DNA from 4 places in the Lacticaseibacillus sp. 53-4 genome. Region 1 is predicted to be linked to each of the others. Evidence: predicted binding sites of a transcription regulator. Region 1 holds the regulator's gene; each other region holds the start of a gene.
What was found. The regulator HrcA, encoded in region 1, represses chaperone genes, less so after heat shock. The targets are predictions, from matches to a motif close to TTAGCACTCNNNNNNNNNGAGTGCTAA.
Positions count from the first base shown of each region.

Region 2: a site for HrcA is predicted at 5,200-5,226, ahead of groES (co-chaperone GroES). Genes of this name have one in related genera too.
Region 3: a site for HrcA is predicted at 3,133-3,159, ahead of clpP (ATP-dependent Clp endopeptidase proteolytic subunit ClpP). Genes of this name have one in related genera too.
Region 4: a site for HrcA is predicted at 4,962-4,988, ahead of JUF21_RS01255 (ATP-dependent Clp protease ATP-binding subunit). Genes of this name have one in related genera too.

Region 1 is NZ_BOLT01000016.1:159-7,675, reverse strand. Features, by position in the region: gene dnaK (molecular chaperone DnaK) at 1-1,672, opposite strand, end outside; gene grpE (nucleotide exchange factor GrpE) at 1,706-2,326, opposite strand; gene hrcA (heat-inducible transcriptional repressor HrcA) at 2,335-3,390, opposite strand; gene hemW (radical SAM family heme chaperone HemW) at 3,567-4,712, opposite strand; gene ribF (riboflavin biosynthesis protein RibF) at 4,712-5,659, opposite strand; gene truB (tRNA pseudouridine(55) synthase TruB) at 5,673-6,587, opposite strand; gene JUF21_RS07430 (TerC family protein) at 6,589-7,344, opposite strand.
Region 2 is NZ_BOLT01000026.1:18,470-25,986, reverse strand. Features, by position in the region: gene mutS (DNA mismatch repair protein MutS) at 1-2,477, opposite strand, end outside; gene JUF21_RS09630 (DUF1827 family protein) at 2,705-3,055, opposite strand; gene groL (chaperonin GroEL) at 3,194-4,822, opposite strand; gene groES (co-chaperone GroES) at 4,882-5,166, opposite strand; gene JUF21_RS09615 (CPBP family intramembrane glutamic endopeptidase) at 5,321-5,950, shown strand; gene JUF21_RS09610 (LCP family protein) at 6,044-7,123, shown strand; gene JUF21_RS09605 (redox-sensing transcriptional repressor Rex) at 7,182-7,517, opposite strand, start outside.
Region 3 is NZ_BOLT01000001.1:86,396-93,912, forward strand. Features, by position in the region: gene gap (type I glyceraldehyde-3-phosphate dehydrogenase) at 89-1,111, opposite strand; gene JUF21_RS00460 (sugar-binding transcriptional regulator) at 1,149-2,186, opposite strand; gene clpP (ATP-dependent Clp endopeptidase proteolytic subunit ClpP) at 2,521-3,111, opposite strand; tRNA gene JUF21_RS00470 (tRNA-Arg) at 3,308-3,379, opposite strand; gene JUF21_RS00475 (MarR family winged helix-turn-helix transcriptional regulator) at 3,447-3,896, opposite strand; gene whiA (DNA-binding protein WhiA) at 3,974-4,921, opposite strand; gene yvcK (uridine diphosphate-N-acetylglucosamine-binding protein YvcK) at 4,926-5,957, opposite strand; gene rapZ (RNase adapter RapZ) at 5,957-6,844, opposite strand; gene JUF21_RS00495 (ISL3 family transposase) at 7,077-7,517, shown strand, end outside.
Region 4 is NZ_BOLT01000002.1:68,937-76,453, reverse strand. Features, by position in the region: gene JUF21_RS01275 (SseB family protein) at 1-443, shown strand, start outside; gene JUF21_RS01270 (MucBP domain-containing protein) at 505-1,557, opposite strand; gene JUF21_RS01265 (DUF1827 family protein) at 1,600-1,884, opposite strand; gene JUF21_RS01260 (GNAT family N-acetyltransferase) at 2,021-2,569, shown strand; gene JUF21_RS01255 (ATP-dependent Clp protease ATP-binding subunit) at 2,621-4,846, opposite strand; gene JUF21_RS01250 (hypothetical protein) at 5,079-5,270, shown strand; gene JUF21_RS01245 (phosphocarrier protein HPr) at 5,378-5,644, shown strand; gene ptsP (phosphoenolpyruvate--protein phosphotransferase) at 5,644-7,371, shown strand; gene JUF21_RS01235 (ROK family protein) at 7,505-7,517, shown strand, end outside.

The DNA of each region.
Region 1 (7,517 bases):
TGGTCTTCATGTCTTCGATGTTGTTTTCTTGCTGGGCCTTCTTGAGGGCGTCTTCTGCGTCCTGCGCCTTCTTGATCTCATCGTCGGAGACTTTGCCCTTAAGATCCTTCAGGGTTTTGTCGGTCTGGAAGATCAGCTGGTCAACATCGTTCTTGAGGTCGACTTCTTCCTTGCGCTTCTTGTCGGCTTCCTCGTTTTCCTTGGCTTCCTTCATCATGCGATCGATTTCTTCGTCCGACAGGCCTGACGAACTCTTGATCGTGATGTTCTGAGATTTGCCAGTGCCAAGATCCTTCGCGGAAACCTGCACGATGCCGTTCTTGTCGATGTCGAATTTGACTTCGATCTGAGGAACGCCCCGTGGGGCCGCCGGAATGTCAGTCAGCTGGAAGCGGCCAAGCGTCTTGTTGTCCGCAGCCATCGGCCGCTCGCCTTGCAGGACATGAATGTCAACGGCCGGCTGGTTGTCAGCCGCAGTCGAGAAGACCTGGCTCTTGGAGGTTGGAATCGTGGTGTTGCGGTCGATCAGCTTGGTGAACACGCCGCCCATCGTTTCGATTCCCAGAGACAATGGGGTGACATCGAGCAGGACAACGTCTTTGACGTCACCGGAAATGACCCCACCCTGAATGGCAGCGCCAAGGGCAACGGCTTCGTCAGGGTTGATGCTGTGGTCTGGTTCCTTGCCGGTCCACTCTTTGACCGCGTCTTGAACGGCCGGAATCCGGGTCGACCCACCATTGAGGATGACCTTGTCGATGTCTGAGTTGGACAAGCCAGCATCCTTCATCGCGTTATCCACTGGGACCTTGGTCTTGGCAACCAGGTCGGCGGTCATTTGGTCAAACTGGGCACGCGTCAGTGTCCGCTCCAAGTGCAGCGGGCCATTGGCACCGGCAGAAATGAACGGCAGGGAGATTTGCGTCTGGGAAACGCCAGACAGATCCTTCTTCGCCTTTTCAGCGGCATCCTTCAGACGCTGCATCGCCATCTTGTCCTTGGACAAGTCGATGTTGTTATCCTTCTTGAACTCGCTGACCAGCCAGTCGATGATCTTGTTATCAAAATCATCACCGCCCAGGTGCGTATCCCCGTTCGTCGACAGCACTTCAAACACGCCGTCGCCGAGTTGCAGGATGGAGACATCAAACGTCCCACCGCCGAGGTCGTAAACCAGGACCTTTTCGTCCTTGTCGCCTTTGTCCAGGCCATAAGCCAGGGCGGACGCAGTTGGTTCGTTGACGATGCGAGAAACGTTCAGACCCGCGATCTTGCCGGCATCTTTAGTCGCCTGACGCTGCGAATCGTTGAAGTAAGCCGGTACCGTGATGACCGCGTCGGTCACTTCTTCGCCCAAGTAATCTTCAGAGAACTTCTTGATGTACTGCAGGATCATCGCAGAAATTTCCTGCGGGGTGTATTCCTTGTCACCGACCTTAACCTTGTAGCCGGCCTCGCCCATGTGACGCTTGATCGAAGTGATGGTGTCTGGGTTGGTGATGGCCTGCCGCTTGGCAACTTCGCCGACTTGAATCTCGCCGTCTTTAAACGCAACGACAGACGGTGTGGTGCGGTTGCCTTCCGGGTTGGTGATGATCTTTGGCTGGCCGCCTTCGAGCACGGCGACCGCGGAGTTGGTAGTCCCTAAGTCGATCCCAATAACTTTACTCATAGTAAAATCCCTTCTTTTAACAGTTTTGATTAACTAATTTGCAACGACGACCATCGCTGGACGCAGGACCCGATCCTTGAGCTTGTAGCCTTTTTGCAGGACCTGAACCACGGTATCCTTCGCGTGATCCTTATCCGCCGGAACGGTTTGCACGGCTTGCTGCAGGTTCGGATCAAACTTCCCGGTCGCCGTGATCTCCGTCACGCCGTTCTCCTTGAGGGCGTTATCGAGGTGGCTGTACACCATCTCGACGCCCTTTTTCAAAGATTGCGCGGCATCGTCCGTGACCTCGGTGGCCAGCGCGCGCTCCAGGTTATCCAGAACTGGGAGCACCGCAGTGGCCAGCTTTTGCCCGTCGTACTTGGCCATGTCCTCGCGCTCCTTATTGAAGCGTTTGTTCATGTTGTTGATCTCGGCGGCGGCGCGCAGGTACTTATCCTCGAGCTCGTCGCGGTCCTTTTGCAGGGCTTCAACATCCACGCCGGAGTCTTGGACTTCTTCCTCGAGGTCGTCCTTCATCTCTTCCTCGATTTCATCCCGCAGACTTGGTTGCTGCTTGGCCGCTTTTGGTTTGGCCTCAGGCTTTGGTTCAGCCTTTGCCGCAGTTTGCTTGGCGGTTTGCGTCTTCTTGGTTTGCTTGTCTGTCAAATTCATGCCTCCTGTCACTGATCAAAATGATTGTAGTAATCGGTCAGCCGTTTTGCGAGTTCTTCGCGGAAGGCATCGAGCAAACCGATCATCTTCGAGTACGGCATCTGGGTCGGCCCGATCAGGGCAATCATCCCAGTCCCGTGTTCGCCGACTGAGTAGTTCGCGGTCAATAGGCTCAGATTCTCAAGCACATCCGGCGTCAGCTCCGAGCCCAGCTTGACCTTGATATGGGAATCATGAAGCGGGCCAAGCAACGTATTGAACGCCTGGCGCTGGCTGCCTTGATCATTATCCATCATGGCTAACAGCCGCTTGAGCTGATCCACATCCGAGTCGCCCAGGTAATCCATGAGATTCAGACGCCCGCCCACATAGAAGCGTTCCTCAGCCGCCTTGCGGAGCACGTTGCCGAAGAGGTCCAGGAACCCGTCCGGGCTGGTCATGTACTTGAATAGCAACCCCGGCACTTCTGATTGAAGCTTTTGGGCGACTTCGCCGAGCGATAAGCCGACCAGCTCATCGTTGATGATGCGAATGGCCTTCTCCACTTCGTCAGAGCCGACTTCCGGGGGCAGCGTGAACAGCTGACTTTCAACGTTGCCATTGCTCGTGACCAAAATCGCCATCACCTGATGATTGCCCAGCGGCACCAACCGAAACCCAGTGAGTTTTAAGTTGGTGACCTCAGGCCCCAAGGTGATTGCGGTGTAATTTGTGAGGTTCGACAAAATGCGCGCACTTTGGGCGACAATTTCATCGATCTTGTAAAAATGCCCCCCGAAGCCTTGCTGAATCGCAGCAATCTCGTTGGGCGTGACCGCGGCTGGCTCGACGAGGTTGTCCAAGTAGAAACGGTAACCCTTAGTCGATGGGACGCGGCCAGAACTGCTATGCGTCTTTCTGATCAGACCCTCGTCTTCCAGCGCCGCCATGTCGTTGCGGATCGTTGCCGAACTGACATGCACCGGCAACTGCGCCATCAACGCTTTGGAACCGACTGGCTGGCCGGTTTCGGTGTAGGAGCGGATGATCTGTTTCAAGACGAGTAGTTGGCGTTTCGTCAACATAATCCCACCTTCTTTTAGCACTGAAACCATTTGAGTGCTAAGTACAATACTTAATATACCAATGGCCGTTAGCAAAGTCAACCTCAGTCTGCTAATTTCGCCGTTTTCACGAAAAAATCGGCCCCAGGACTGAGACCGACGTGTGTTTTTCTGAAAATAGGCGCAAGTACGCGGGGTCAAATCAGTGGGTCATCGAGCAAAAACTGCTGAAAGACTTCGTTGCCGAGAAACTGCCCCTGGTTTGTCAGGCGCACGGCATCCCCATCAACCGTGACCAGCTGCTGGTCGCTCAGGTCCTTCAACAGCTGCCCGTACACCTCATTGATGGTCATGTGGTAGCGCTTTGCAAACCGTTTCTGAGACACCCCTTCCCGGGTTCGCAGCCCGAGGAACATCTCTTCTTCGATTTGCTCTTCCAGCGGCACCAGGTGATGTTCGATCACCGGCACTTTGTGGTTGTGGAGCGGGTCCAGGTACTGCTTGATCGGCCCGAAATTGTGGTACCGATCGCGGCCGACGTAGCCAAACGCCCCGGCGCCAAAGCCGAAGTAATGCTCGTTGCGCCAGTACAGCAAGTTGTGCTGGCACTGGTAACCGGTTTTGGCAAAATTAGAAATCTCGTACTGATGGCGCCCGGTGCTTTCCATCAGGTCGATCGCGTCCTGGTACATGTCGGCTTCCGCGTCCTGATTCGGCAGCTGCAGCCGCCCGGAGCGCATCAGGTTATAGAAAATCGTCTTTTTTTCCAAGATCAGGGAATACGTCGAATAATGCGGCAGATCAAGTGCCAAGGCTTTGTGCAGGCTCGCCAAAAAGTCCTCGCGCGTCTGCTTGGGCAGCCGAAAAATCAGGTCGATGGAAATATTCTCAAAGCCCACTGCCCGCGCATTGGCGATCGCCTGGTAGACATCGGCGACCCGGTGCGTGCGCCCAATCGCCTTTAAAATGGCGTCGTTAAACGACTGCACCCCAATTGACAGGCGGTTGACCCCATTTTCATGCAGCGCGCGCAGCTTATCCTTTTCGAGCAAATCGTTGGGGTTCGCTTCGAAGGTGAACTCGCCGTGGTCGAAATGCAGCTCGCGGCGAATGCCGGAAATCAAGCGCTCCAGCTGCACCGGCGTCAGCGTGGTCGGCGTGCCGCCGCCAACGTACACGGTTTCGATTTTTTCATCGGGATGACTGGCCATCACCAGGTGCATCTCGCGAATCAGCATGTCGACGTAATCGTCAACCGGCTGACCTTCGATGAAGACCTTGTTGAAATTGCAGTAGTAACAAATGTGAGAGCAGAAGGGAATATGCACATAAGCCCCAGCCATCAATCCGTCAGCCCTTTCAAAAACGCCTTGGCGTCCTTTTCGTCCTGGGCAAGCTGGGCAACCAGCCCCGCCGCTGAATCAAACATCATGTCCCCGCGCAAGCGGTGCATCCACTCGACGCGCACCGGCGCATCATAAATATCCTGGTGGAAATCAAACAGGTTGACCTCCACCGTCACCGGGCGCCCCGGACCAAAGGTGATGTTGCGCCCGACCGACGCCATCCCCGGGTACCACTGGCCGTTGACCTGCAGGCGCACCGTGTACACGGCAATGCCGGGGATGCGCTCTTCGGCCGGTGCCTGGACGTTTGCGGTCGGGTAGCCAATCGTGCGGCCGCGCGCCTCGCCGTGCACCACCGTGCCGCTTGTTTGATAGCGATAACCCAGCAAGTGGTTTGCCAGATCCACATCGCCAAGGTCTAGCGCCTCGCGAATCCGCGTCGAGGAAACCTTTTCCCCGGCATCAACCGTCTTGGGCACCGTAATGATTTCAAACCGCTCCTGAGCGTACTGCGGCAGTGTCTTCATGTTGGCGATATCGCGTTTGCCGTACGTGTAGTCGAAGCCAGCGACCACGACCGCGGCATTCAGGACAACGAGGTACTGGTCGACAAAGGCCTGGGGCGAAAGTTTTGAAAACGCCGGGGTAAAGTGGATGAAGTACAGCAGATCGACGCCAAAATGCGCCATCAGTTCACTCTTCCGCGGCCGCGGGGACAGGTATTTGACCGAGCTGGCCGGCACACCGCGGTAAATCACCGCCGGATGCACATCAAACGTCATGACTGCAAGCTTCAGGCCGCGTTTGTCAGCCTCTGCCCGCGCGCGGCCAATCACCGCCTGATGGCCCAGGTGAACGCCGTCGAAAAACCCCAACGCCAGCACGATGGGCTGGCTGGGAACTGCTGCCGCCGCAAGCGGCGGGTGAATATCGATCACTTGCATAATTATCTCCTCATCAACCTTGGCCAATGCCGGCATTAGCCAAGAACATCATGGCAGGCCGAAACTCGGCCGCCTCTTTGCGGTACAGCGCCTTAAAGACGCCTTGGTACGTCAGGCCGATTTCATCAGTCGCGGCAGTGCCTAGCGGCAAGCCGCGCCCATTTTTGACCGCGTCCCACTGGCTGGCCGAAAGCGCCATCAGCGGCAGGTCCGGAAAAGCGAATTCGATGGGCCGCAAATGAGCGACCGCAGCTGCCGGGGCGGTGTCGCGCGTCAACTGACGTAAATCAAGCGTGTCGCTGAGCTTGAACCCCCCGCTTTGCGTGCGCGTCAGCTGCGCCATCACGGCCGGCACCTTCAGCGCCCGGCCGGCATCCACCGCAAGGGTGCGAATGTACGTCCCCTTTGAGACTTTGGCTTCAAACGTGAAGTCCTGCGTCCCCCTTGCCGCATCAAACGTGCTGGGCGCAGTCCGCTTAAATTCGTAAACGTGAACTTGGCGAGTCGGCCGCTCGACGGTTTCGCCGTTTCTAGCGTACTGATAAAGCTTGCGCCCGTTGACCTTGACCGCCGAGTACATTGGCGGCGTTTGCGTGATCTCGCCGGTCAACGTTAACAGCGCGGCATCGATCTGCGCATCGGTAAACGGGGCCGTTAAGGTCACGCGGGACACCTCAGCCCCGTCGAGGTCCTCAGTTTCCGTCGCAAAGCCGAGCGTCGCTTTGCCCGTGTAGGTTTTGCCCAGCGCCATCAGCGCCGGCACGGCCTTCGTCGCCGCCCCCAGCGCGATTGGCAGCACGCCATCGACGCTGGGGTCAAGTGTGCCCGAATGGCCCACTTTTTTCATTTGCAACAAGTAGCGGAGTTTGCTGACCACATCGGCCGAAGTCATACCCGACGGCTTGTATACTGGTAAAATCCCATCCATGTCAAAAACCTCGCTTCTGCTGTTGGCCGTGGGCCGTGCGCCGCTGGTGAACCAGCCAGGTGATCAGGAAGGCCAACACCACGATCAGCGAAAAGGCCCAGTTCGGCACCTCAATGCCAATTTGCGGCAGACTGAGCGCCAACTTTACTGCAATGATGAAAATCAGCGCGTAAGCCATCACTTCCAGCTCGGGCACCTTAGTGATGAAGTCGGTGATGATCTGGGCGACAAACCGCATCGCCAAAATTCCTAGGCACCCGCCAATCAGCACAATCACCGGATTATTGTCGATGGCCAGCGCGGCCAGGATCGAATCGACGGAAAACACAATATCGAGCGCCTCAATTGAAGCCACAGTGCGCCAAAAATGCGTCTGCTTCGGCTTGGCTAGGGTCTTTGGCTGCGGCCCGTCCTTGGGGTGGCGTTGCTCGTAGAAGAAATGCAGCGACATCCACACCAAGTATGCCGCCCCTAGCGCTTTGATGCCCCAGAAGTTCATGAGGTACGTGCCCAGGCCGATCGCGATGAACCGGAACAGATACGCCCCCCACATGCCGTAAATCAGCGCGTGGTGCTGGTCTTTTTTGTCTGGCAACGACTTGGTCTGCGCGGCCAGCACGACCGCGTTATCCACTGACAGCAAGCATTCCAGCAGCGCCAGCGTTAAGATTGTGACCCAGCCCTGGGTAGTCATCACCGCCTGGTGCCAGTCACTCGCTTCAAAAAAGGGTAAGTACAATTTCTCAATCAGACTCACGTCGCCACCGCCTTATTTTTACTATTATACATTTCCTCTGGCACCGTTGCACCCGCAGTGTAAGCCAGCTTGGGTTCAACCATAATTGGGCTCCGGGGTCGCAACGCCCGAATGATTAGCTACGCCCGATGCCTCGCCGCCAAACAACGGCGGCAATGCCTCGGGCTATGATC
Region 2 (7,517 bases), on a different contig from region 1:
ACCGGATTGGTCTTAGGCTTCACCGGCTCGGTCGGAAACAGGCTGAGCTGCGCGTCTTGCGCCGCGGCCTTGGAATCCGGCTGGGCCGCGTGATCCGGCGCGGTGTCTTCCAGGTGGGTCAAAATCTTGTCCGCCCGGTCGAGCAGCGAGCTCGGCAGGCCGGCCAGCTTGGCGACATGGATCCCGTAGGATTTGTCTGCCGGGCCCGGCATCATTTTGTGCAGGAAGACCAGGGTACCGTTTTCCTCAACGGCCCCGACATGGACATTTTCCAGTTTGTCCAAGCTGTCTGCCAGTGCCGTCAGCTCGTGATAATGGGTCGAAAACAGCGTCTTGGCGTGCACGTGGTCATGCAGGTACTCGATAATGGCCTGCGCCAGCGCCATGCCGTCGTAGGTCGCGGTCCCTCGGCCGATTTCGTCAAACAGAATCAGGCTGGACGTCGTGGCGTGGCTCAGTGCCGCGTTGGCCTCGAGCATTTCGACCATGAACGTACTTTGCCCGTTGGCCAGGTCATCAGCGGCCCCGATGCGGGTGAAAATCTGATCAAAAATCGGCAGCGAGGCGTCATCGGCCGGCACAAAAGACCCGGCCTGAGCCATGATCACGGTCAGCGCCAGTTGCCGCATGTAAGTACTTTTCCCTGACATGTTGGGCCCGGTAATCAGCAGGATGTCGGTTTTCGAGTCCATAATCACATCGTTGGGGATGTACTTGGCCTCGCCGAGCACCTGCTCAACGACCGGGTGCCGCCCGCCGTGGATCGTCAGGTCGTGGCTGCCCGCGTGCATCGTTGGCCGCACGTAATGGTTATCCTCGGCGACCACCGCGAAGCTTTGCAACACGTCAAGGCCGGCAATTTGCGACGCCAACTTCTGCAGGCGCCCGATCTCTTTTTTCACTTCGTCGCGAATCTTCTGAAACAGGTCGTATTCCAGGCCCGTCGCGCGCTCCTCGGCTTCGAGAATCGTGCTTTCTTTAGCCTTCAGTTCAGGCGTGGTGAAGCGTTCCGCGTTAGTCAGCGTCTGCTTGCGCTCGTAACGGTCCTCAGGCACCTTATCGAGGTTGCTGTTAGTGACTTCGATGTAGTAGCCGAAAACCTTGTTGTAGCGAATGCGCAAGTTGTGAATGCCAGTTTTTTCGCGCTCTGAGGCTTCCAGATCGGCGATCCACTGCTTCGAGTTGGCCTGGGCGTCGCGGTACTCATCCAGCTTCTTGTCGTAGCCGCGCATGATCACCCCGCCGTCAGTGATCGAAATCGGCGGTTCGGGTTCGATGGCTCGGCGAATCAAGCCCGCAACGTCCTGAACCGGATCCATCGCCTTGAGCAGCGGCGTGAAGCTGCCATCGTCCAGCTTGGCCAAAATCTCCTGAATCGCCGGCACCTGATCCAGGGAGGTCTGGAGCTGAATCAAGTCGCGGCCATTGACCGTGCCAAACGCGACGCGGCCTGCGAGACGCTCCAGGTCGTACACCTTGGTCAGGCGGTCTTGCAGCTCGGAGCGCTCAAAATAGTGGTCCAGCAGCGTCTGCACTTGGTTTTGCCGATCTGCGATGGCGGCGAGGTCAAGCAGCGGCCGATCCAACCACTGCTTCATCAGCCGCCCACCCATCGCGGTTTTGGTGCGATCAAGCACTGCCAGCAAGGTGTCGCCTTTGCGCCCAGTGCGCGAGTTTTTGATGATGTCCAAGTTGGTCCGGGCATCCTGGTCCATCTCCAGGTACTCGGCCGGCTCGTAGGCCACGGCCTTTTGAATGTGCGCCAAGCTGCGCTTTTGGGTGGTCAGCAGGTACTGCATCAGCATCGACACGACCTGCACCTGCAACGCATCAGTGAGATCCTGACTGACGTAACTGGCCTCGGCTGACACCACGGCATCGGCGCGGCTGAGCAGGCGGTCGCCTTGGCCGAGCAATTTTTGATCATCCGCGCTCAGTCCGTCCGGCACGACGATTTCCCGACTGCCGAGCGCCCCCAGCTCATTTTGGAGCGTGAAGCGATTGCTCAGCGTGGTGACTTTGAACTCACCAGTCGACAGGTCCGCGTAGGCCAGGCCGTACTTGCCCTCAGCCGGCACGACGGCAGCGAGGTAGTTATTCGACTTGGCTTCGCCGATTTTGACATCCATCTTGGTGCCAGGCGTCACCAGTTGGATCACGGCACGTTTGACCATGCCGACCGCTTTCTTCGGGTCCTCCATCTGCTCGCAAATGGCGACCTTGTAACCATGGTCAACCAGAATATCGATGTAAGACTGGGCAGCATGGTGCGGCACGCCGCACATCGGTATCGGATGGTCCGCGTTCTTGCTGCGGGCGGTCAGCGTCAACTCAAGCAGCTGCGAGCCCTTGATGGCGTCATCGTTGAACAGCTCGTAAAAGTCCCCGATGCGGTAAAACAGGAACGCATCTGGGTACTGATCTTTGATTTTTTGGTACTGCTGCATCATCGGGGTGACACTTGCTGCTTTGGCCATGACGGGACTCCTTTTAGTTGAAAACTAACTTATATTTTAACATTTATTGACCGGTACCGCCGCCGTGATAATTGGCGCTTGCCTGCGTTACTGGGGTCAACCCGCCAAGCCTGCGCACCTTGTCTAACTGGGCTCGACCTGGCAGCAGGCGAGTGATTAGCCTAAGTTCGCCTGGTCGAGCATCTTGTCTAAAAAACCCGCCGAGCGGGCCTCGGCGGGCGGAAAGATTATTTGAGCGGCTTTTCGATAATGACCAGATCCTTGACCCGGATCTTTTTATGCACGTCACCCTCAATTTGATTCTTGGCGGTATGCGAGATTTTCAATGTTGATGGGTCGTCGCTTGGCAGCAGTGCCTCGCGGACGAAGTCGATCTCGTCCTGCTTGATGTTGCGGTGATCATGGGTCATCACGATGTCCAGCCGGTCAAAACCTTCAATCGAGTACACGTGCACTGAGCCCAGCGTGTACAGCCGGAAGGTCTTCACGTTACTTTTCCCGTACAGGTAGCGCATGGTGTACGGCAACGACTTGTGCAGGCTGAAGTTCAGGCGGATCGGGTTTTCGATCAGTTTCACAACGCATCAGCTCCTTTTCTTCTAACTTAAATATAGCATACCGGTCAACGCAACACGGCGGCGGACCAGTAAGAATAAAAGAAAAGACGGACGCTCGCTCATTGCGAGTCTCCGTCTTCCAATTAGTTGGCTGCTAAATTACATCATGCCGCCCATGCCGGCGCCAGGGTTTGGCTGAGCTGCTGCGGCATCCTTTGGTTCCGGCTTGTCAGCAACCACCGCTTCGGTCGTCAGCATCAAAGCAGCAACGGAAGCCGCGTTTTGAAGCGCGGAACGGGTGACCTTAGTTGGGTCGATGATGCCGGCCTTGGCCAAGTCTTCCCATTCGCCGGTCGCAGCGTTGAAGCCAAAGCCGGTCTTTTCCTTCTTCAGGCGCTCAACAATGACGGAGCCTTCCAGACCGGCGTTAGCCGCGATCTGACGAACTGGCTCTTCAAGTGCGCGCAGGACAATGTTGATCCCGGTCTGAACGTCGCCGTCTTCTTGAAGGGCAGCAACGGCCTTGGCCGCATTGACCAGCGCAACACCGCCGCCAGCGACGTAACCTTCGTCAACGGCCGCACGAGTCGCGTTCAACGCGTCTTCGATACGGTACTTGCGCTCTTTGAGTTCGGTTTCGGTGGCAGCCCCGACGCGGATAACGGCAACGCCACCGGCCAACTTGGCCAGGCGCTCCTGCAGCTTCTCCTTGTCGAAGTCGGAAGTGGTCTCTTCAATCTGCTTGCGAATTGTTGCCACCCGCTCGTCGATGGCTGCCTTATCGCCGGCGCCTTCAACGATGGTCGTGTTGTCCTTGGTGACCGTGACTTTGCCGGCTTGGCCAAGCTGATCGATCTTGGTGTCCTTCAGATCCAGGCCAAGGTCGGAGGTGATGACTGTCGCGCCGGTCAAAGCCGCGATGTCTTCCAGCTGAGCCTTGCGGCGATCGCCGAAGCCAGGGGCTTTCACAGCAACCACGTTGAAGGTCCCACGGATCTTGTTCAGAACCAGCGTTGGCAGTGCTTCGCCATCAACGTCATCGGCGATGATGAGCAGCGCCTTACCCTGCTGAACAATTTCCTGAAGCAGTGGCAGAATGTCTTGGATGTTGGAAATCTTCTTGTCAGTGATCAGGATGTACGGATTGTCGAGGTCGGCTTCCATCTTGTCGTTATCTGTGACCATGTACTGGGACAGGTAGCCACGATCGAACTGCATCCCTTCAACCACGGAGAGCTCGGTCTGAATGCCTTTGCCCTCTTCAAGCGTGATGACACCATCGTGGCCAACCTTCTCCATGGCATCGGCGATCAAATCGCCAACTTCTGTACTCGAGGAAGAAACCGAAGCAACCTGCGCGATTTCCTTCTTGCCGGAAACCTTGTGAGAAATCTTCTTCAATTCGTCAACGGCCGCGTTGGTCGCTTCTTCGATCCCCTTGCGAATCCCGACCGGGTTAGCGCCAGCGGTGACGTTCTTCATGCCTTCGCGAATAATGCTCTGCGCCAGCACAGTGGCAGTGGTGGTCCCATCACCAGCGATATCGTTGGTCTTAGTCGCAACTTCAGCGACCAGCTTGGCCCCCATGTTTTCGTAGTGATCTTCCAGGTCAATGCTCTTAGCGATGGTGACACCATCATTGGTGATCTCAGGAGCGCCGTATGACTTATCCAAAACAACGTTGCGGCCTTTCGGGCCAAGGGTCGTCTTAACGGTGTCGGCCAGCTTGTCGACCCCTTTCAGCATGGAACGACGTGCATCTTCACCGAACTTAATTTCTTTAGCCATGTGTTTATTTCACCTCATATTATTTATATAGTTAATGCAGGAATTGCCATGAGCCGAACTTAGTCGACGATCGCCATGATGTCCTTTTCGTGCAGGACCAGGTAATCCTCGCCGTTCACTTTGACTTCAGAGCCGGCGTACTTGTCGTACAGGATCTTGTCGCCCTTCTTGACGGCCATCGGCAGGCGCTTGCCCTCAGGACTCAAGGCCCCTTCACCGACTGCAACGATGGTGCCCTGTTGCGGCTTCTGCTTGGCGTTGTTGGCCAGCACGATGCCGCCAACAGTTTCCTCTTGCTCTTCCTCAACTGAAACGACCACGCGGTCACCTAATGGTTTTAACAAAACGATCCCTCCATATGCATAAAATTTGAACGCTTAGCACTCATTCGTCCTAAGTGCTAACTACACTAGATACTATACCGAATCAGTTTAGCAATTGCAACCCCTAAGTGCTAATTCTGTTATACTAGGCCCATATTCTCAAGGAGGTCCTCCCATGTCATTGCAAAAACACGCGGTGCAGATCCTGAGCACCTACCTGGCCGTCCTGGTGGGCAGCCTGCTGATCCTGCACTTTTGGCCGGGGGAGGCGGGGCTGTGGGGCAGCACGGCTCTCTCGGTCGGCGGCGCGCTGCTCGCCTGGCGGTTCAACCGCCAGCTGCGCCTGCCCACCGCCATTGAAACTGCGGGCTTGGCCAAAGCCGAGACCCGAGTGATTTGGGGCGTGTCCGGGGTCGCCGTCGTGCTGATTGTCCAACTGCTGGGCAGCTGGCTGGAGTCTTGGCTGTTTTATGCGCCGGCGCCAACGCTCACCCAGGCCACCTCGGCACTGCACAGCGTGCCGCTGTATGCGCTGACTTTAGTCTGGGCACTGCCCCTGCTGGAAGAGTACGCGTTTCGCCGGGTCATTTTTGGCAACTTGGCCAGCGTCACGGGCGTGTTCGGCGCCGCGCTAATCTCCGGGCTCCTATTCGCCTTGGCCACGGACCCCACCCACTGGCTGACCGCGACCCTAGTCGGCATCGTTTACGCCTATTTGTACAAGCAAACCGGTAGTGTTCAAACGCCCCTGATCGCGCACATTGGGGTGCTAGCGCTGACGCTTGGCTACGCAATATGGCACTGACAGGAGTTTAAACCTCGTTTAAGGTCTGACCTCGCGCTGACCGCAAAAGGCGAACGCGGTATACTAAAGCAAATAGACGAAACGAGGACTACTATGGACAGTCGTGTCAATCGCCGGCAAAGTCAGAGACCGCACCGGCCGCTCCTGAAAATATTGATCCTGATTCTCACCACCGCGCTGGTGGCTCTTGGCGCATATGGCCTGCGACTGTATTCACAAACCAAGTACGCCTTGAACTCGACCTACCGCGGCATCGGGACTGAGGACGGCAGCGCCGGGACAGTCGCCAAAACGATTCAGCAGAAAAAGCCCTTCGCAGTCCTGCTGCTCGGTACCGACACCGGGGCGTTCGGGCGCAACGACACCGGCCGCTCCGACACGATGATCGTCGTCGTGGTCAACCCCAAAACCAAAACAACCAACATGGTCTCCCTGCCCCGCGACACCGCCGCCAAAATGATCGGCACCAAGTCGTTCAACATGCAAAAGGTCAATGCCGCTTATGAGATCGGCGGCTCGAAGATGGCGGTCAACACCGCCTCAGCGCTGGTCAATGTGCCGATCAAGTACTACGTGACCGTCAACATGGGCGCGCTGGAAAAAGTGGTGGACGCAGTCGGCGGCGTCGACGTAGACGTCGCCTTTTCCTGGAGCGACCCACACGTTGGCAGCTACCACTTCACCAAAGGCAAGATGCATCTCAATGGCGGCCAGGCCTTGGCCTACGCCCGGATGCGCCACGCTGATCCTGAAGGCGACTACGGCCGCCAGAAGCGGCAGCAGCAAGTGATCAAGGCCATCGTCAAAAAGGCCCTGTCCACCGACACGCTGAAGAACTTCGACCAGCTGCTGAAAACCGTTTCGGGCAACATGCAGACGAACCTCTCGTTTGCCGACATGATGGCCTTGGTGCAAAACTACCGCGCCGCCGCTGGGACGATCAAATCGACCACCCTGCAGGGGCACGACGCCATGGTTTACCCCGGCCCATCGTCTTACCAGATTCCCGCCACCACAGAACTCCAGCGCGTTTCTGACACGCTGCGCACCGCTTTGGGGTTGGGAAAAGAAACCATCGCCAACCAGAACGTGCGCGAGAACAAGGCGAATACTGAGTTCAACTGGGATAATCCAGAGGCACAAAACTACGTGATTTATAATCCAGACCTGTAAAAACAACAGGAGCGCCACTTCTCGCGATGAGAGGTGGCGCTCCTGTTTATTGATTCAACTAGTCTTCGTCTTCTTCGGTGTCCTTCAGCGTCGGGCCGTAGTGGTCCAGGAAGTAGATCAGGGTCTGCAGCTCAGTGGCCAAGTCCACGTTTTGCACGCGAACATAAGCTGGCACGGAAATACGCAGCGGGGTGAAGTTCATGATGCCTTTGATGCCCGCCTTCACAAGGTCATCGGTGATGCCCTGCGCCGCGTCGGTCGGCACCGTCAGGATCACGATTTCGATCTGCTGCTGGCGCAGTTGGTCAATCAGGTCGGTCATCGGGTAAATCGGCACCCCGCTTTGAATGGTGCCGGCCAGGTCGGGATTCACGTCGAACCCGGCGGAAATGCG
Region 3 (7,517 bases), on a different contig from region 1:
ACATGTTGTCATAAAAAGAAGGCGGAGGGAGATACTCCCTCCGCCCCCTTCATAACGGTTGAAATCGTTAATGCTCTAAGGTTTTAAATTAGAGAGTCGCGAACTTCAGCAGGGTACGAATCATCTGGCAAGTGAAGCCATATTCGTTGTCGTACCAAGCAACCGTCTTAACCAGCTGGTAGTCACCGGCGGTCGTAACTTCGGTCTGGGTAGGGTCGAAGATTGAGCCGTAGGTTGTGCCGATAACGTCGGACGAAACGATCTCGTCAGCGTTGTAGCCGAAGCTTGGGTTGCCATCGGTGTGCTTCTTGATCGCAGCGTTGACCTGGTCAGCCGTCACGTTCTTGGTCTTCAGGATGGAAACCAATTCGGTCAGGGAGCCGTCAACAACGGAGACACGCTGTGCGTGGCCCTGAAGCTTGCCGTTCAGTTCTGGGATAACGATACCGATAGCCTTAGCCGCACCAGTTGAGTGAGGGATGGTGTTAACAGCAGCAGAACGCGCAGCGCGCAGGTTGCCACCGCGAACAGGGCCGTCAAGCAGCATCTGAGTGGAGGTGTAAGCGTGAACCGTTGTCATGGTACCAACTTCGATGCCGAATTCCTTGTTCAGGAAGTAAGCCATTGGTGCCAGGCAGTTGGTCGTGCAAGAACCGGCGGAAACGATCTTGTCGTCAGCGTCCAAGGTGTCATCGTTTACGTTGTAAACGATGGTCTTGATCTTGCCAGCAGGTGCGGAAATCAGAACACGTTCTGCGCCGGCATCCAAGTGAGCCTGAGCCTTTTCGGCTGAGGTGTAGAAGCCTGTGCATTCGAGAACGTACTGAACGCCGTCGTTCTTAACCCAAGGAATGTTCTGAGCCTGAGGTTCAGCATAAACACGGTATTCCTTGCCGTTAACAACGATACCGTTGTCGGTAGCGCTGACTTCACCAGGGAAAGTGCCGTGAGTTGAGTCATACTTCAGCAGGTGAGCCAACATCGCTGGGCTGGTCAGATCGTTGATGGCAACAACTTCAATATCGTTGCTCTTGGCACCTAATTCAAAGATGCGACGGAAGGCCAAACGACCGATACGGCCAAAACCATTGATACCAATTTTAACAGTCATGCTAAAATTTCCTCCTTTAGGAAATAAGAGTTTTATTCTAACGGGTTTCCCCAGTTAAAATCGCATTTGAGGCGCCGACGTCCGTGATGAGCCACGTCCGACTCGGCGCATTTTTCATATATGCTGCGATTGCCTTGGCCTTGGAGCGGCCGCCGGCAACTGCAAACACATATGGGATATGATCAAGATCCGGAATCTGTAACCCAATTCTTGGGATCTTGTAAATGACCTTGCCGCTCGCATCGAAAAACGTGCCAAAAGTTTCTGAAACTGCATGCTGTTCGGTGAGCTCGGCAATGGCCTCAGGAGACATCGATCGACGCTTAGCCATGATCAATGCATCTCCTATACTATGAATCACAACCTGGGCATTGTCAATTAATTGGAGCACCTCACGGACCGCCGGTTCTTGGAGCAGTGGCTGGTAAGTTTTCGCACTGACATTTTCAGGAATGTACAGCACCCGGTACTTACTATCCGTTGCTTCTGCCATGCTGGCGGCAACCGAATTGGCTTGAATTGCCACCGCCTCGCCGACGCCGCCGCGTGCTGGCACAAAGGTTAACTCGCGGCCTGCAGACAGCTTATACGTCATCTGCTGGGCCACGCGCGCCATTGTTGTGCCGCCCATGACCGCAATGGTCAACTGGCCGCTGGGCAGGATCAGCTGGAGAGTGGAGTTTAACTCCTTCCCCATCTCGTCCAAGACCCGGCTGCTTTGATCCGCGTCACCGCTAACAATCAGGCAGTGCTCAATGCCAAGCTTTTCGGCAAGATGCTTCTCGTCTTCCTTGAACCCCAGCAGCCGATTCATGAACTGCTCCAAGCCTTGGAAAACTTCGATACCCTGGCTGGTAAGGACCATGCCAGACTTTGAGCTTTCAATCAGGCCTTGCTTACGCAGAAACTCGGTTTCCGTGCGCAGAACTCGTTCGCTCAGCTTCATCTGCTCAGCAAGCGCCCGTCTACCGACCGGCGACATCCAGCTGATGAATTGCAAGATCTGATAGCGTTGCGTAATCACGCCCATGAAATCAGGCGCGATTGCTTCGATCCAAGCGAACTCAGAATGCATAGCTCATTGTCCTTTTCGTGGGTCGTTTGGCGTCCTACCGTGCCACATAGTGACCCAGTAGTAGCAAAAAATTTTGGGACCCCAGACACACCGGATCTCCCTTACCAACGCTTTCTATTATAGCCACCTGCTGAAAACGGTGCAAGGGATTTGCCTAAAAGCCGAAAACTCTTCCAATTTTGGAAGAATCTATGCTGAGCCTGCGCGTATTTTCGGAAAGAAACCGTTCTCTAATTTGGGGACGGGGTTTTCAAAACTGGTCATTCGGATGAGTTCTCACCTATTTTTCATCAAAAAAGCACCCGCATCTATGCGCGAGTGCTCGATTTCAGGATTACTTCTGGTCGGCCTTCGAGGTCAAAATATCATCGATTAAGCCGTAATCCTTGGCTTCCTGAGCGGTCATATAGTTATCGCGCTCCGTATCCTTCTTGATCTTGGCTTCCGTCTGACCAGTGGCGTCAGACAGGATCTTATTCAGCTTCTTGCGCGATTTCAAAATCTCCTCAGCGGCGATCTCAATCTCGGTCTGCTGGCCTTGGGCACCGCCAGACGGCTGGTGAATCAAGATTTCAGAGTTAGGCAGCGCAAACCGCTTGCCCTTCGCCCCACCGGCGAGCAGCACCGACGCCATCGATGCAGCCATGCCGATCGCGATCGTTTGTACATCGGCGTGAATCAAGTTCATCGTGTCCAGCATCGCCAGGCCAGAGGTGATCACACCACCAGGACTGTTGATGTACAGGTAAATATCTTTATCAGGGTCTTGTGCGTCGAGGAACAGAAGCTGCGCAATGACGGAGTTTGCAACCTGGTCATTGATTTCCCCGGACAGCATGATGATCCGGTCTTTAAGCAAGCGGGAGTAAATATCATAAGAACGCTCGCCGCGGCTGGTTTGTTCAATCACTGTCGGAACTAACATAGCGGAACCTCCTAACGAGTATTAGCACTCTTCTAAGTACAGTGCCAAGCTTAGCACTAACGTCAAAAAAGGTCAAAGACTTTGACCAACTTTTCGGGTCAGGGATAGTTTAGCATACTCACGCGCCTCGCGAGCCCTCAACCACCTGCTGCAGGCATTAAAAAAGGCGCCAACTAGTGGCGTCTTCCTTGAATGCTGCGCAGCCCGGGAGTCGAACCCGGATTTCGAGAACCGGAATCTCACGTGCGATCCATTACACTAACCGCGCAAGTACTCAATTATTTTACGGGAGCGCCGGCCAAAATGCAACCCTCAAGCCAAATTCAGGCCCGCGTTCACTGCAGCTTCTCGTCAGGGATGGCCGTCAGATGCTGATCGACCGTGTCAACCTGGCTCTTGATCGCTTCATACACTTTTTCCGGAAAATCCAGATAGGTCATGCATGAACCCACATGATCGTAAATCTCATCGCGCATGTCTTTGGCCTTCTGGGTCAAACTGACATCCACCCGGCGCTCATCTTGCGCAGAGCGTTTGCGTGAGATCCAGCCGTCCTTTTCCATCCGCTTCATCAGCGGCGTCAAGGTCCCAGAGTCCAGGTTCAGCGTCTGCCCGACTTCCTTGACCGACATCGTGCCGTGCTCGTAAAGCGACAGCAGCGTGATGTACTGCGGATAAGTCAACTTGTACTTGGCCAGCGCCTGCGAATAAAAGTGGTTAAATTGTTTTTGCGCTTTGTATATGGAAAAACACAGCTGTTCATTCAAACGGATCGGTTTAGTCATATGCTCGCCTCCAGTGACGTCATATCCATCTTTTCTATCGAGCTTATTGTAGACGATTTAATTAAGTAATGGAAGTGTCAACTTTCAGCGGCCTGCTGACTGCCTTCTGCAATCTGGTTCAGTTTCCGCAACCGGTGATTGATCCCGGACTTCGAAATCACGCCGCTGGGCACCATTTCCCCTAGCTCCTTCAACGAAACATCAGGATGTGCAAGCCGCAGCTCTGCGATTTCCCGCAGTTTGGGCGGCAGACCTTCCAGCAGGCCCCGGTCTTTCAGGGCGTTAATATTCTCAATCTGCCTTTGCGCTGCATCGATGGTTTTATTCAAGTTGGCGGTTTCGCAGTTAACCAGACGATTGACGGAGTTGCGCATGTCGCGGACAATCCGAACATCCTCGAACTTAAGCATGGCCGTGGTCGCACCGATCACCTGCAAAAAGTCCGCAATCTTTTCGGCTTCTTTAAGGTACACGATCCAACCGCTGCGCCGTTCAACGGTACGGGCATTTAACCCAAAATCATTCATCATCTTCAGCACATCATCGTTGTGGTCCTTGTACAGAGAATAAATTTCCAGATGGTACCGGGACGTCTCCGGACTGTTGACTGAACCCCCGGCGAGAAATGCGCCGCGAAGATAAGAGCGTTCCCGCTGCGGCTCGTCCAGCACCTTTCGGGACACCGCAGTGCGGATCGACATGTCGCGCCCGTCCAGAATATCCAGATCTTCCAAAACGGCGTTCACCCCTGTGGTCAGGCGGACCACATACTGGTTGTTCTTCTTCAGTTTCATCTTGCGCCGAACAATCAGGTTAGCTTCATGATGGTAAACTTGGCGGATCAAGCTGTAGATTCGGCGCGCGATGGCGGGATTCTCCGTTTGGACGTTGAGCACGAACTGGTGCGCCTGAATTGCCAACGTCCCGTTCATCCGAATCAGTGCAGACAGTTCCGCCTTCGCGTGCTCCGGGTGAACCTCCAGTTGGGTCAGTTCTTTTTTAACTGTGCTAGCAAAACTGGCCATTCACTCACCGCTTTCTTTTTTTCATCGTGCCAACCTGAAAGGCCAGGTTCAAAATTTCGGACGCCACCTTGTCCCCATCGTGGAACACCCCACGGTCCCGCAGCTTCAGAAAATCAGCCGAGATGACGCGGCAGCCTAAGTCTCGCAGGCCTTGGTAGTCTGGGCGCACTGGCACCAAGATTTCGTTGTACTTCTGGGCATCCAGCGCATTCTTGGGCACCGGGGCAATGTTGACCAGTACCGTGTCAACAAAGTTGGCCCCCAGGTGCCGGTTCAACACCCGCACGTGGTCGGCATCGGTGAAACGCTCGGTCTCGCCCTTTTGTGTCATGATGTTGACGACATAAATGACTTCCGCGCGGGTCTTGAGCACCGCCTGGCCCAAGTTCTTGATCATCAAGTTAGGCAGCACGCTGGTGAACAGACTCCCTGGCCCCATCACCACGACATCCGCCGCCAAAATCGCGTCGATCACCTGTGGCATGGCCTCAGGTTCTTGGGCGTCATCGGTATCGGTGACCCAAACCCGCTTAATGTGCTTGCCGGCGGCCGTGATTTCAGCCTCACCAGCGAGAGTCGTGCCATCGGTGAACTCGGCGTGAAGCGTCAGCGGCCGGTTGCTGGCGGGATAGACATGGCCATCAACCTTCATGATGGACGACAGGGTTTGCACGGCCTGAAAAATACCCCCGCCCATTTCCGACAGCGCCGCGATGATCAGGTTGCCAATCGCATGGCCAGCAAAGAAACTATCACCGCTGTCAAAGCGGTATTGGAAGACCTGTTTCTCCAGCCCCGGCATGTCGGATAACGCCACCAGGACATTGCGAATATCGCCCGGCGGCACCACGTTGATGTAGTTGCGAATTACACCGCTTGAGCCGCCATCATCAGCCACCGTGACGACCGCCGTGACATCAGCATTTTGTTCACGCAGGCTTTTGACGATGACCGGCAGGCCCGTCCCGCCGCCGATGACGACAACCTTGGGCCGCCGGCCGCGGATGACGCGAATCGTTTTGGTTTCATTTGGCATCATGAACGGTTCACCGTCGCTTTCCGTTTATTGACATCGCGATGCGTAATGTCGACCGGATACCCGGCCGCCGCAAAGGCCTTGCCGACCCGCTCCGTGAATGCCACACTGCGGTGCTGACCGCCAGTACAGCCGATCGCGATGGTCACACTGCTTTTGCCCTCTTGTTTGTACTGCGGCATAATGCTGGCCAGCATCGTGTAAAACTGCTGGTAAAACGTCTCCGCCGCTGGGTTATCCATCACGTAATCGTAGACTTCCTGATCGCGGCCGTCGCGGTTGCGAAACTTCTGCACGTAATAGGGATTGGGCAAGAAACGCACATCCATCACGATATCGGCATCGATAGGCAAACCGTACTTGAAACCGAAGGACATCACTTCCAAGTGGAAGGTCGGGTGATCGGCCGATTTGGAGATGACGAAGAGCTTTTCGCGCAGCTGCCGCGGAGAAAGGTTGGTCGTGTCGATTACCACCTGGGCGCGGTTGCGCAGTTCGGTCAGCAGGCTGCGCTCCTTTTTGATGCCGTCCATCAGGCGGCCTTCCTGCGCTAAGGGATGACTGCGGCGGGTCTCCTTATACCGGGACACCAGCTCGGCATCCGTCGCGTCCAGAAACAGAATCTTGGTGGTGACAAACGACGTGTTGTCCAAGTTGGCCAGCATATCATTGATCTGGTCGTAAAAGGCGTGGCTGCGCAAGTCCACCACCAGCGCAATCTTGGTGATCTTGCCATTTTCCTTCATCAGTTCCCAGAACTTTGGCAACAGCGCCGGGGGCATATTGTCGACGGTGAAGTAACCCAAGTCCTCAAATGATTGCATGGCGACGGTTTTGCCGGCGCCGGACATGCCGGTGATCACCACGAGATCCATCGTGTCTGCCATCCTATCCCTTCTTTCTTTGCCCATTGTAACATGCCGGGCGTGTCATCAACAGCCCTGGCGTTCCCAACTTTTCACGGCACGAAAAAAGCGGGTCTACACTTTCTAGTGTTGGAGAAATCCAACGCCGAGAGTGTAGGCCCTTCTTTTAATGACAAAATTAAAAGGGCACCTACAAGGTCCCCCATGCTATGCTCTAAGCGTCTAAACCAAAAGCTAGCGAGGCGATTTGTCGATGTCCCAGTTCAATCCTACACTGTCGATTTTAGGAATACCAGATGCAAATATCCATGTCTCAAACGTTCGCGATGAATATCGTGGAACGGACGCGCGACGCCGCAAATACCATACAATCTTTGCGACGCTTTCCTATACGTTGAAACGCTGCCCACTGTGTGATTTTGAAGCTTTGCGGCCTAACGGTCACAAACTGACCCACATTCATGTCAAAGGGGCCACTGAGATTCCAACCATTCTGGATTTAAATAAGCAACGTTGGTGGTGCACTAACTGTCATCACTCAACGATTGCGAAGACCCCCTTGGTCCAGTTCAATCGTTCGATTGCCAGAGAAATCCAGGACTCCGTGTTAAAGCTTTCAATGAAGAACCTACCCCTGAAGACGATTGCCGCTATCATTGGGATCTCTGCCTCGTCCGTTCAACGCATCCTGAAT
Region 4 (7,517 bases), on a different contig from region 1:
CCGAGCTGATCGACCAAAACCAGGAAGTCGACGGCATTGCGATCAACCCGTTCTCCGACAATATCTACTTCTCCCGGGAGACCCTAGCTGACCTGGCCAACCAGCAGAAGCAGCACCACGCCGACAACAATGAGGTCAAAGTTGCTGTGTCCGAGCCTGACCACTTGCCAGACGGCTTTGAGGATATGCTGCAAGGCGAGCTGAAGGGCAGCGGCGTTAAGCAGGGCTGGCTGCGCGTGCTGAGCTACGATGGCACCGAACACCTAGTCTTGATCTTGGATGCGGCAGGCATGGCAGACGAGCAGCTGCGGCCGTTGACCCAGCAGCTGGGCGAACGCGGCGACAAGGCGCTGGCGTCGATCGATCTGCAGCTGTCGGTTGTCCCGCTGGACGATGACAGCCAGCCGATGGTCGAAGGTATTGAGCCGTTTTTCAAAGCGTAGCACGTTAAAAGGCCACGGTCGTCCCAATTATCGGATGACCGTGGCCTTTTGCATGTCTGAGTTAGAGCAGATCAACGAGGCTGGCAAGCACGTACGAGTCGTCGCTCAGGCGGTACCAGCGGCTGCCGTCGGTGCCATACACAGTGGCCAGCAGGGCAACCGTCGCGCCCGCGGCCAGGGGCTTCAGGCGCTGGCCATACGGCTTGGCCCAGCGCGTCAGCGACCCACTGGTGTTGACCTGACCGACGGCTTGAAGCGGCTGGGCGTTAAAGCTGACACGGTCGGTGGTGAGTTTGAGCTGAGTCGGCCCAGGCAGGAACGGATTGCTGTTTTGCGGCTGCGTGTTCGCAGTGGTGATCCACTGGCTGCCGCCAAGATCCAGGAAGACTTCACCCGCTTGATTCTTGGCGAGGCCAAACACGCGCCAAAACGAGCCAGCTGGCAGCATGGTGGCATAGACCTGCGCCTTCACCGGGGTCGGGTAGGCCGGCTTGGCCTGACGCAACTCAACGTACGCGCTTTGCGGGTCGGCGTAGGTGAGACTTGGCCCCAGCTGGTAGGTGAAGTGCAACACTTGGGCGGTGTGCGTGAAGCGGCCGCGCTGCGGCGCACTTGGAACGGCGTGGTCCTTGAAGGCGGGCAAAGGTTCTGCCGTGAATGCCGCGTTGAGCCGGCCGACCAGCATCGTTGGCGCAGCCAGCAGGCGGCCGGTTTCATCGCGGTGATACACCGCGACTGGGGCGGCGACGTGTGGATCGTAAAGCAGGTAGACGACCGCCTGGCTCGCCGGAAAGCGCGTCAGATAGTTCGTGACGGAAAACAGCTCGTAGCCTTCAATTTGCGGGATCGCAATGTTCAGCCGCGCACCGATCGGCCCGCGCACAATGCTGGGCCGTCGCAGTTCGGCAGCACTGCCGCGCTCGCGGTAATAAATGGCGACACTAACATAGCGGCTGGTCGCACCGGTCGCCGGCGGCAAGGCATTTGCCTGTTGCGGCTGGCTGGCCGCAGCGCGCACCGGTCGGGCTGAAGTTGATGTGGGGTTTGGCGTCTTGCTCGCAGTTTTGCGCGGGCGGCGCTTAAACCAGTTCGCAAGTGATTGAAACAGGCCCATGGTGTCCTCCATGCAAAAAAAGCCGGCAACTGCCGGCTTTTTTTAGAATTCCTCGGTTGCCAGCGATACTTCGGCGAGCTTATCGCCGTGAATGACGTTGACATCCGCAAAGGCGACGTGGGCCAACTTATCCAGCGCAAAGGCGATCTCAGCATCTTTGATGTTGCGCTTATCATTGGTGAACAGCAGCTCATCATGAGAGGCCGCCCGCGTGTAAATCACCGTGGTGCTGCCAAGTGAATAGACTTTAATGTAGTTCGTGTCGGTATGGGCGAGCTGTTGCGCCACCAGGTGCGGGTAGCTATTGGTGATATCGATCAACCGCATAATTAATGCCCCCAGTCTCTAGTTTCCTGTCTTCATTATAAGTGAACCGGCCGGAAAAACCAAAAGTTTCTGCGCCGCCGGTGAATTTCGCCGCTCGCCGCCAAGTTTGCTAAACTGGAGGCAGGAGGCGACAGTCATGACCCTGCAAAGTGAACCGGTCCGGCCGGCGAGTCGGTATTATTTTCCCGTTCTCAAGTTGTACCAGCGCGCGTTTCCTAAAGAGGAAAAAGTCCCCCTGGTGTGGCTGCTCGCCAACAGCAGGCGGGCAGGCATTGATTTTCTAGCGTGGCACGACGGCGCCCGGTTTGTTGGCCTGACATTTACCGTGACGACCAAAGCCCTGACGTACCTGATTTTTCTGGCGACCGCGGAGACCGTGCGCGGGCAGGGCGTTGGCTCGGCCATCTTGGACCGGCTGGCGGCGCGCTTTGATGGGCGGCCCTTGGTGCTGGCCCTGGAGCCGCAAGATGACGCCGCCTCAAATGTTCGGCAGCGGCGCTCCCGGCTGGCGTTTTACCAACGCAACGGGTTTGTGCTGCAGCCTTACCAGGTGGTCGACCTCGGGGTGGCCTATGACACCATGGCCCGCAACGGCCGTTTTGCGCCAGCGCAGTTCGATGCGCTGATGCGCGGGTACACTGGCTGGTTTTATCCGTGGTATGGCTCCAAAATCTTGCGCAAGTAGTCAAAAGGGGCTAAGCGAGGCATTCGCTTAGTCCCTTCAACTTATTTGGCGTTATTTTTTGGCGACTGTCGGGGTTTCCGGTTTGCTTTCGACAATGGCAATCGCGCCCTTGTCGATGCGTGCCTCGAGGTGCTTGGCCTGCGGGTGATCAAGGTAGAAGTCCGCCACGCGGTCTTCAATTTGCTCCTGAATCACGCGGCGCAGCGGCCGGGCGCCCATCGCGGGATCGTAGCCGAGTTCGACTAACTTCTCCTTGACCGGTTCGGTGACCTTGATGGTCAGGCCCTGGTCCTTGATGTTGGCGTTGGTGTCGTTGATCATCAGGCCCACAATGGACAACAGGGTGTCCTTGCTCAGCGGCTTGAACTCGACAATGTCGTCGAAACGGTTGAGAAATTCCGGCTTGAAGTAGTTGCCCAGCTGGTTCAGGACGGACTTGGTCGTGCCGTTGATCGACGCGCCGAAGCCGACGTTCGCCTCGGCGTCGGTCGAGCCGGCGTTTGACGTCATGATGATGATCGTGTCCTTGAAGGAAACGGTGCGGCCCTGGCTGTCGGTCAGGCGGCCGTCATCGAGGATCTGCAGGAACATGTTCATCACATCTGGGTGCGCCTTTTCAATTTCGTCCAGCAAAATCAGGCTGTACGGATTGCGGCGGACTTGCTCGGTCAGCTGGCCGGCTTCTTCATAGCCGACGTAGCCCGGAGGCGAACCGATGAGCTTGGACACGCTGAATTTTTCCATATACTCAGACATGTCAAACCGGATCATGTTCTGCTCGGAACCAAACAGTTCCTTGGCCAGCTGCTTGGCCAGCTCGGTCTTGCCGACCCCGGTCGGACCAACAAAGAGGAAGCTGCCGATTGGGCGGCCGGTCTTGTTGAAGCCGATGCGGTTGCGGCGAATGGCGCGGCCGACTTTTTCGACCGCCTCGTTTTGGCCGATGACATGGGCCTCAAGGTCAGGCACCAGGTTCTTGAGCTGCTCTTGCTCTTGCTGCTTGAGCTCGCCAACGGGGATGTTGGTCATCTTTTCGACAATCTGCTCCATGTCCTTTTCGGTGACCGTTGGCGTGTCTTCCTTTTCCTGCTTTTCGTCTTGCTGCTGCATCTTCTGCAGCTTGGTGACCTGATCGCGGTAGAAGGCGGCCTTTTCGTAGTCTTCCTGCTTCAAGGCGCCTTGCTTCTGCTTTTCGGCTTCGGCAATCTTGTCCTTGATGGTTTGCGGATCGGCTACGGTAATGGTCAAGTTCTTGCGCGAGCCGGCCTCATCCAGCAGGTCGATGGCCTTGTCAGGCAGGAACCGGTCCTGAATGTAGCGGTCGGACAGGTTGACGGCGGCCTCGATGGCGTCGTCGGTGTACTTGACGTGGTGGTAGGCCTCGTAGCGCGGCTGAATGCCCTTTAAGATCTTGATGGTCTCTTCAGGCGACGGCTCTTCGACGGTCACCGGCTGCAGCCGGCGGGCGAGAGCGGAATCCTTTTCGATCTGGCGGTACTCGTTAGAGGTCGTGGCCCCGACGAGTTGCAGTTCGCCGCGGGCCAGCGCCGGCTTGAGGACGTTGCCGGCGTCCATGCCGCCTTCGGCATTGCCGGCACCGACGATTTCGTGGATCTCGTCGATGAAGAGAATGATGTTCGGATTCTTCTTCAGCTCGTCGATGAGCTGCTGCATGCGCTGTTCAAACTGGCCGCGAATTCCGGTGCCTTGCACCAGAGACACGACGTCCAGCTGGATGACGTGGCGGTCTTGCAGCTTGGTTGGGACATCACCGTTTGCGATCTTAAGCGCGAGCCCCTCGACCACGGCGGTCTTGCCGACCCCGGCTTCCCCAATCAAAACGGGGTTATTCTTGGTCCGGCGGTTCAAAATTTCGATAACGCGGGCGATTTCCTCGTCCCGGCCGATGACTGGGTCGATTTCGCCGTTCTTGGCCTTGGCGGTCAAGTCAACGCCGAACTGACCTAAGACGGAATTGCCGCCTTGGCCAGGCCGGTTGCCGCCGCCATTGTCGCCGCGCCCGCTTTGAGTGGGTGGGGTTTGGTCCTGCGGCTGCTGCTGGCCGTTTTGGCCGGAAGCCATCGCCCGGAAGATGTCATCGAGACTGCTGAAGCCGAACGGATCATTGTTTGCATTCGTTGGTTGCATAGTGCCTCCTGCTTGTTGTTTCAACTGCTGGTAGCAGTTTTGGCATAGGTTGATCTCTTGGCGTTGGCCATTCACGTTGGTGTACAAATGAATGGTAGCCGGATTTTGATGGCAATTTTCACATAGCACCGTTGTTCACAACCTTTCTTATCTAAGTCCTTCCGCGCAAAGGACGCGGAAAAGTCAAACCAGGCTTTGACCTTCTTTGACCTTGACTCCAGTGTACACCGCGAAAAATTAAATGCAAGCACTCTTACCGTGAGAGTGCTAATTTTTTCGCGAAATTCAGTGCGACTGCGGTTTCAGCGCTGGTCAACGGCCTGTCTCTAGTCTAAAATAGTGACGGAAAGGGGGCAAGCATGTGGCATCAGACTATGTCCAAATGATGAATGATCTCCGCGCAGGTAAAATTACGGAGATCAAGATCGAACCCGAGACGTTTGCCGCTTTTCGTGAGGCCTGGACCAATTATCCGGCTCGCAAGGAAATCGTCGGCCAGGCGGAGCGCGGGGGCACGATTTTGTACCATTATCAGTCCGCCAAGGGGCAATAAAACCAGCCATGATACTTGTTCTGAAAGCGGAATAATGGTAAGGTTTACAAGAAATAGAATGCAAATTCTATTCGGCAAAAGTTTATACACAAAGGAGCAGATTACTCATGGAAAAACGCGAATTTAATGTTGTTGCAGAAACAGGTATCCACGCTCGCCCAGCCACTCTCTTGGTTCAGGCAGCCAGCAAGTTTAACTCTGACATCAACCTGGAATACAAGGGGAAGAGCGTTAACTTGAAGTCCATCATGGGCGTCATGAGCTTGGGCGTTGGCCAAGGCGCCGACGTCACCATCTCCGCTGAAGGCGCAGACGAAAAGGAAGCTATTGCTGCCATCGAAGAGACCATGAAAAAGGAAGGCTTGTCTAACTAATGACTAAGAACCTGAAAGGGATCGCGGCAAGTGACGGCGTCGCTACGGCGAAGGCCTACCTGCTCGTGCAACCCAATCTGTCATTTTCGAAGTCAACTATTGAAGATACAGACAAAGAGGTCGCACGTCTGCACACCGCGCTCGACCAGAGCATTGCAGAACTGAAGATCATCCGGCAAAAAGCAGCAGAGTCGCTGGGCGAGGAAGAGGCAGAAGTCTTCGACGCGCACATGACCATGCTGGCCGATCCGGAATACATCGGGGCCATTGAAAAGCAGATCACAGACGATAAGGTCAACGCCGAAACCGCCTTGAAGTCTGTTTCCGACGGCTTCATTGAAACCTTTGAAGCGATGACCGATAACACCTACATGCAAGAGCGCGCCGCGGATATCCGCGACGTCTCGACCCGGGTGCTGTCACACCTCTTGAACCGGCCGCTGCCGAACCCGGCATTGATCGATTCTGAAGTGGTCATCGTGGCGCATGATTTGACGCCTTCAGATACTGCTCAGCTGAACAAGAAGTACGTTAAGGCGTTTGTCACCGACATCGGCGGCCGGACCGCGCACAGCGCGATCATGGCGCGCTCGCTTGAGATCCCGGCTGTGGTCGGGACGGACACGGTCACGACGGACGTTAAAAACGGCCAGACCATCACCGTCAACGGCTTGACCGGTGCTGTGACGATCGACCCGAGTGCTGACCAGATCCAGGCTTCCGAACAGGCAGCCAAGGATTTTGCCGCACAAAAGGCCGAATGGGCGCAGCTGAAGACGGCTAAGACGGTGACGGAAGACGGTCAGCACTTCGAAGTCGGCGCCAACATTGGGACCCCGAAGGACATGGACGCGGTGCTTGCCAATGGTGCTGAAGCCGTTGGCCTGTATCGTACCGAGTTCTTGTACATGGACTCGTCGGAGCTGCCAACCGAAGACGATCAGTTCGAGGCGTACAAGACCGTGCTCGAGCAGATGGACGGCAAGCCTGTCGTGGTTCGCACGATGGACATCGGCGGTGATAAGAAGCTGCCATACCTGCCACTGCCACACGAAGATAACCCGTTTTTGGGCTACCGGGCGATTCGGATCAGCCTGGACCGGCAGGACATCTTCCGCACCCAGTTGCGGTCCTTGCTGCGGGCTTCGGCTTACGGCAATCTGCGCATCATGTTCCCGATGATCGGTACAGTCAACGAATTCAAGGCGGCCAAAAAGGTCTTCTTGGAGGAAAAGGACAAGCTGGTCAAGGAAGGCGTGAAGGTTGCTGACAACATCCAAACCGGGATGATGATGGAAGTACCTGCCGCGGCCGTGTTGGCGGATCAGTTCGCCAAGGTCGCAGACTTCTTCTCCATCGGCACCAACGATTTGATTCAGTACACCATGGCGGCGGACCGCGGCAACGACCGCGTGTCTTACCTCTACCAGCCTTACAACCCATCGATCTTGCGCTTAGTGAAGCACATCATCGATTCGGCACATAAGGAAGGCAAGTGGGCCGGCATGTGTGGGGAAGCCGCTGGCGACCCGATCATGGTGCCACTCTTGGTCGGCATGGGGCTCGACGAGTTCTCCATGTCCGCGACCTCTGTCCTGCGCGTGCGTAGCCAGATGAAGGGCCTTTCGGCAAGTTACCTGAAGACCCTCGCAGAGCGGGCCACCACCGAATCCGTGACCAACGAAGACAACATCAAGCTGGTCAAGGAATTTACCGAGAAACACTAATTGAACGCAAAATGAACACGTCCCTGCTTTGGCAGAGGCGCTTTTATTGTGCCCTGCTGAATCAAGTTTGACAGCGGATACATCAACCTCTAGACTAATTTGTGTAGACAAATATGGTTATGGAGATGGCAAAATGGAATTAGCTG